3 regions of the Variovorax sp. 54 genome follow, and region 3 is predicted to be linked to each of the others. Evidence: predicted binding sites of a transcription regulator. Region 3 holds the regulator's gene; each other region holds the start of a gene.
What was found. Region 3 encodes sigma-54, which starts transcription at its own class of promoters, with help from an activator protein. Its sites were predicted from a motif close to TGGCANGNAANCTGCTTT; they were not measured.
Positions count from the first base shown of each region.

Region 1: a site for sigma-54 is predicted at 786-803, ahead of CLU95_RS16220 (TorF family putative porin). Genes of this name have one in related genera too.
Region 2: a site for sigma-54 is predicted at 868-885, ahead of glnA (type I glutamate--ammonia ligase). Genes of this name have one in related genera too.

Region 1 covers NZ_PEFF01000001.1:3,493,500-3,495,763, forward strand. Annotated here, with positions in the region: gene CLU95_RS16215 (YifB family Mg chelatase-like AAA ATPase) at 1-629, opposite strand, end outside; gene CLU95_RS16220 (TorF family putative porin) at 847-1,710, shown strand; gene glnK (P-II family nitrogen regulator) at 1,781-2,119, shown strand; gene CLU95_RS16230 (ammonium transporter) at 2,149-2,264, shown strand, end outside.
Region 2 covers NZ_PEFF01000001.1:5,381,768-5,384,031, forward strand. Annotated here, with positions in the region: gene CLU95_RS24595 (competence/damage-inducible protein A) at 1-784, shown strand, start outside; gene glnA (type I glutamate--ammonia ligase) at 932-2,264, shown strand, end outside.
Region 3 covers NZ_PEFF01000001.1:3,748,882-3,751,145, reverse strand. Annotated here, with positions in the region: gene CLU95_RS17410 (phospholipase D family protein) at 1-558, opposite strand, end outside; gene rpoN (RNA polymerase factor sigma-54) at 569-2,161, opposite strand; gene lptB (LPS export ABC transporter ATP-binding protein) at 2,179-2,264, opposite strand, start outside.

The DNA of each region.
Region 1 (2,264 bases), 260 kb from region 3:
CCCTTGACGTCGGCCAGGTCGGCGTAGTGCGGCGCGGCATCGCCGGTCGCGGGGAGCACGCGGGTCCAGCCGTCGTCGGAGCCCTCGGGCGCGGATGCGGCCGCGTCGCGCTCGCTCAGGAACTGGCGCACCACGTCCAGCAGGTGCCGGGCGCCGTAGACCTCCCCGCCGGGCACCAGCGCGGCCTCGCGCGCGCTGTCCATGGGCAGCACCAGCCGCGTCGCCACGCCGCGCGTGTGCAGGGCCAGCGCCATCGCCAGCGTGCCGCGCACGGGCCGCAGTTCGCCCGACAGCGACAGCTCCCCCGCGAACTCGTGGCCGGCCAGCCGGGCGTTCTCGATCTGCCCGCTGGCCGCGAGGATGCCCAGGGCGATGGGCAGGTCGAAGCGGCCCGAATCCTTCGGCAGGTCGGCGGGCGCCAGGTTGACGACGATCTTCTTGTTGGTCGGAAATTCAAGCCCGGCGTTCTGGATCGCCGAGCGCACGCGTTCGCGCGCTTCCTTGACCTCCGTCTCCGCCAGCCCGACCAGTGTGAAGCTCGGCAGGCCGTTCGCCAGATGCACCTCGACCGTGACGGCGGCGGCTTCCAGGCCGAGCAAGGCGCGGCTTTGCACCAAAGACAGACTCATTTTTCTCCCTCTCCCCAAGTTGGTGCGCCTGCGACATGCAGGCCCAGGACCGTGCAGCGTGCAAGCGTGTGCAACTGCCGGAAACAGGGCTTGTAACGATTTGGCGCTCACGGCCGGACACCTGCGCCCTCTGACCGGGGCGGTATTTGTGCACTTTGGCACGCTCCCTGCTTTGAGGGTGCTCAGGTCCAACAACACACTTGCGAGGAGTTCCCTGATGACGCACCGTACCGCCGCCCAGGCGTTGATCGTTCTGGCCACTGCACTGACCGCCTCGGGCGCCGCCATGGCCCAGGCCGCCGACGCCGCCGCTCCGGCACCCGCGCCCCTGCTCACGGGCAATGTCTCCCTGACCTCGAACTACAAGTTCCGCGGCCAGGACCAGGACATGATCGGCAAGAACGACTACGCCAAGACCAAGGGCTTCAAGCCCGCCATCCAGGGCGGCTTCGACTACGCCTTCGGCGAGAGCGGCTTCTATGTCGGCAACTGGAACTCCAGCGTCAACTGGCTCAAGGGCAACAGCATCGAGAGCGACATCTACGGCGGCTACAAGTTCAAGGCCGGCCCGGTCGACATGGACGTCGGTGCGCTGACCTACATCTACCCGGGCAACTCGGCAGGCAACACCACCGAGCTCTACGTGGGCGCCACCTACGCCAACGACAGCTTCGGCTCGATCACCGCCAAGTACTCGCACACCGTGTCGAAGGACTACTTCGGCTACGCGGGCAACCAGTCCGGCTCGGGCCTGAAGGGCACCAACACCGGCTACCTGAACCTGGCCTACAGCAAGGAGATCGTGCCCAAGGTCACACTGAAGGCGGCGGTCGGCTTCACCAACATGTCCAGCGACATCCGCAGCCTGGGCTACAAGAGCTATGTCGACTACAACATCGGCGCCACCTACGACTTCGGCAGCGGCCTGACGCTCACCGGCTCGGTGCAGGGCGCCAACAAGAAGAGCGCGTACCTCGCGGTGGCCAACCCGGGCGTCGACTACGGTTTCGGCACCTTCGGCCAGACGACGTACTCGCCCAACAAGGCGCGCTTCATCGTCACGCTGACGAAGACGCTGTAATCGACACAACAACCAGGCGCGGCCCACGTTGCCGCGCCACCTTTCATCCATCCAGAAGGAGCAAGTCATCATGAAGCTGGTCACAGCCATCATCAAACCGTTCAAGCTCGACGAGGTGCGTGAAGCACTCTCGGCCATCGGCGTGCAGGGCATCACCGTCACGGAAGTGAAGGGCTTCGGTCGCCAGAAGGGCCACACCGAGCTGTACCGCGGTGCCGAGTACGTGGTCGACTTCCTGCCCAAGGTGAAGATCGAGGCGGCCATCTCCGACGACCTCGTCGATCGCGTGATCGAGGCGGTGGAGGGCGCTGCGCGCACCGGGAAGATCGGCGACGGCAAGATCTTTGTCTACAACCTCGAGCAGGTCGTGCGCATCCGCACCGGCGAAACGGGCCGCGAAGCCCTCTGATCGAGTCCTGGCCCGAAAGAACAACGACTATGAAAAAACTTCTTGTCTCTCTTGCGCTCGGTTTGAGCGTCTTCGTCGCCGGCACTTCGGCGCTGGCCCAGGCACCCGCCGCCACCCCTGAGGCACCGGCTGCATCGGCACCTGC
Region 2 (2,264 bases), 1.6 Mb from region 3:
TCTCATCGTCGTCGGCGACGAGATCCTTTCCGGCAAGCGGGCCGACAAGCACATGGCCAAGGTCATCGAGTTGCTGGCCGCGCGCGGCCTGCAGCTGGGCTGGGCCGAGTACGTGGGCGACGAGCCCACGCGGATCACCGCGGCCCTCATGCGCGCCTTCGCCTCGGGCGACATCGTGTTCTCGACCGGCGGCATCGGCGCCACGCCCGACGACCACACCCGCCAGTGCGCCGCCCAGGCCCTGCGCGTGCCGCTGGCGCTGCACCCCGAGGCCGAAGTGCTGATCCGCGAGCGCATGCAGGACACGGCCAAGGAGCAGGGCGTGCCGTACGAGCCCGACCGGTCCGACAACATCCACCGCCTGAACATGGGCGTGTTTCCGCAGGGCGCGTCGATCATCCGCAACCCGTACAACAAGATTCCGGGGTTCAGCGTCGAGCACGTCCATTTCGTGCCGGGCTTTCCGGTCATGGCCTGGCCGATGATCGAGTCGGTGCTCGACAGCCGGTATGCCGACCTTTTCACCCGCAACGCCATCGCCGAGAAGTCCGTGATCGTTTTCGGTGCGATGGAAGCCACCCTCACGCCGTTGATGCAGGCCATCGAGCAGGCCCACGCCGGCATCAAGGTGTTCAGTCTCCCCAACGTGGATCACCCGCAGTACGGGCGCCACATCGAGCTGGGCGTCAAGGGCGACCCCGGGCTGCTCGATGCCGCCTATGGCCAGCTCATCGAAGGCCTGCACACCTTTGATGCGAAGCTTGGCCCTGAATTGGTGCGTTAATTCGTATCGCACCATTTTGGTGATTAATTCCTTTTCCGGCAGCCCCTGGGCCGTCACCCGGGCCTCATCCGGCGGGGTGACAATGGCACAGAAACTGCATCCTTCCGTTCCCGTATTCCTAACCACCATCCAACTCAGGAGAAACTGATGGCAAAGACCGTCGCCGATGTACTCAAGCTCGTCAAGGAAAACGAGGTCAAGTTCGTCGACTTGCGCTTCACCGACACCCGCGGCAAAGAGCAGCACGTCACCGTGCCTGTGTCGCATTTCGATGAAGACAAATTCACCTCGGGCCACGCGTTCGACGGTTCGTCCATCGCCGGTTGGAAGGGCATCGAAGCCTCGGACATGCAGCTCATGCCCGACCCGAACACCGCCAACATCGACCCGTTCTTCGAAGAAACGACGCTGATCCTGACCTGCGACGTGATCGACCCGGCCGACGGCAAGGCCTACGAGCGCGACCCGCGTTCGCTCGCCAAGCGCGCCGAGGCGTACATGAAGGCTTCCGGCCTGGGCGACACCGCCTACTTCGGACCGGAACCCGAATTCTTCGTGTTCGACGGCGTGCGCTGGAAGAACGACATGTCGGGCTGCTTCGTGAAGATCGAGTCCGAAGAAGCCTCGTGGAACACCGACAAGGAGTTCGAGCACGGCAACAGCGGCCACCGTCCCGCAGTCAAGGGCGGCTACTTCCCCGTGCCCCCGGTCGACAGCTTCCAGGACATGCGCTCGGAAATGAGCCTGGTGCTCGAATCGCTGGGCATCCCGGTCGAAGTGCATCACCATGAAGTGGCCAACGCCGGCCAGCTCGAAATCGGCACCCGCTTCAGCACGCTGGTTCAGCGCGCCGACTGGGTCCAGCTGCAGAAGTACGTGATCCACAACGTGGCCCACGCCTACGGCAAGACCGCCACCTTCATGCCCAAGCCCATCGTTGGCGACAACGGCTCCGGCATGCACGTGCACCAGTCGGTCTGGAAAGACGGCAAGAACCTGTTCGCCGGCGACGGCTATGCAGGCCTGTCGGACTTCGCGCTGCACTACATCGGCGGCATCATCAAGCACGCCCGTGCCCTGAACGCCATCACGAACCCCGGCACCAACAGCTACAAGCGCCTGGTGCCCGGCTTCGAAGCCCCGGTGAAGCTGGCCTACTCGGCCAAGAACCGCTCGGCCTCGATCCGCATTCCGTTCGTGGCCAACCCGAAGGGCCGCCGCGTCGAAGCGCGCTTCCCCGATCCGCTGATGAACCCGTACCTGGGCTTTGCCGCGCTGCTGATGGCCGGCCTGGACGGCGTGGAAAACAAGATCCATCCGGGCGAAGCCGCCAGCAAGGACCTGTACCACCTGCCGCCGGAAGAAGACGCGCTGATCCCGACCGTCTGCCACAGCCTGGACCAGGCCCTGGAGCACCTGGACAAGGACCGTGCGTTCCTGACCAAGGGCGGCGTGTTCACCGACTCGTACATCGACGCGT
Region 3 (2,264 bases):
CGCGCCGTCGGCGATGAAGAGCTTGTTGTGCATGCGGCGGTTGACGCGGCTGAAGTCGAACAGCGACGCGGTGAAGCGCTTGAGCAGGCTGCCGCGCCCGGCCGGGAACGGGTTGAACAGGCGCAGCTCCACGTTCGGCGTGGCGGCCAGACCGAGCAGCAGCTCGTCTTCGCCGGACGTGTACAGGTCGTCCATCAACAGGCGCACGCGCACGCCGCGCTGGGCGGCATCGCGCAGGGTGCGCAGCAGGTAGCGGCCGGTCTCGTCGTTCTCGATCTGGTAGTACTGCACGTCGAGCGTGCGCTGCGCGCGGCGCGCGAGCTGCAGCCGCGTGTCGAAGGCGAAGTCGCCGCCGGGCATGAGGCGAAAGCCGCTGAGGTCAGGGTCGGGCTGCGAGGCCAGCGCGATCTTGCCGAGCGCGGTGTCGGCCGAGACGGCGATGGCCTTGGTGGGTGCGCGCGGTGCTTCGTCGGGCAGCGTGGCGCAGCCGGTGAACAGCAACGCGGTTGCGATGACGAAAACCCAATGCCCACAGCGCGACAGCAGGCGATGGGTCATCGTGAGCTTTCTACAGGGCCTTGCGCAGGTTGGCGGGCGCGATGCGCAGCGCTTCGCGGTACTTGGCCACGGTGCGGCGCGCGCACTCGATGCCCTGCTCCTTCAGCATCTCGGAAATCTGGCTGTCGGACAGCGGCTTCTTGATGCTCTCGGAGCTCACGAACTGCTTGATCAGCGCGCGCACTGCCGTGCTCGACGCGTTGCCGCCGGTCTCGGTGCCCAGCGCCGAACCGAAGAAGTACTTGAGCTCGACCGTGCCGAAGGGCGTCGACATGTACTTGGCCGTGGTCACGCGCGAGATCGTCGATTCGTGCAGGCCCAGTTCGTCGGCGATCTCGCGCAGCACCAGCGGGCGCATCGCCAGCTCGCCGTGCACGAAGTAGCTCTTCTGCCGCTCGACGATCGCGTTGCTCACGCGCAGGATGGTGTCGAAGCGCTGCTGGATGTTCTTGATGAACCAGCGCGCCTCCTGCAGCCGCTGCGACAGCGCCTGGCTGCCCTCGCCCTTGTGCGACTTGAGCGCGCCGGCGTAGATGTCGTGCACGCGCAGGCGCGGCATCACCTCGGGGTTCAGCATGACGCGGAACTTGATGTTGGTGCCGCGGCCCGTCTTGGTGACGATCACGTCGGGCACGACGATGTTGCGCTCGACGTCGACAAAACGGCGGCCCGGCTTGGGCTCCAGGCGCGCAATGATCTGCAGCGCCGAGCGCACCAGCTCTTCGTTGGTGCGCGTGAGCGTGGCCAGGCGCTTGAAGTCGCGCCGCGCGAGCAGCTCCATCGGCTGCTTGCAGATCGCGATGGCGGTCTTGCGCACGAGCGCTTCGGCCTCGGTCTCGTCTTCGTTCGCGAGCGCCTTCAGCTGGATGCTCAGGCATTCGCCGAGGTCGCGCGCGCCCACACCGGCCGGCTCCAGGCTCTGCAGCAGGCCGAGCGCCACCTGGAAGTGGTGCACCAGGTCGTCGAACTGGTCGTTGTCATCGCCCGCCAGGCCCGAGGCCAATGCAGGCAGCGAGTCTTCGAGGTAGCCGTCGTCGTTGAGCGATTCGATCAAAAAGCGCAGCGCGGCGCAGTCGTTTTCGTTGAGCCGCAGGGTCAGCGCCTGGCGGTGCAGGAACGATTGCAGCGACTCCTGGCTGCGCGCGAGTTCGGTGGCGTCGGCACGCTCGTCGTCGCCCAGGTTGTTCTGGCGTGCGGGTGCGTCGCTGCCCCACTCGCTGTCGTCGGGCGCCATCTCGACGGTGCCGTCGCCCTCCCAGTCGGGCTCGCGCTCGGTGATCTCGGCGGCGGGGCCGTCGGAGTCGGGCGTGGACGTGGTCTCGCTCGAAGTGGTCGTCGCGCTGGGGGTCGGCGCCGGGGCGAAATCGCCCTCGCCGGTGTCACCACCGTCGTCGCGTGGCACGGGCGTGTCGACAGCATCGAGCCCGAACTCCTCGCGCGCGGCTTCTTCCGCGGTGCGTTCGAGGAACGGGTTCTCGTCCAGCATCTGCTCCACCTCCTGGCTCAGTTCGAGCGTGGAGAGTTGGAGCAGGCGAATGGACTGCTGCAGCTGTGGCGTGAGCGCCAGATGCTGCGAGACGCGAAGGGACAGCCCTTGCTTCATGAGGACGCGCCCCTCCCTTACATGCGGAAGTGCTCGCCCAGGTACACCCTGCGTACCTCGGCGTTGTCGACGATCTCCGAGGGTGTGCCTTGTGCCAGCACGT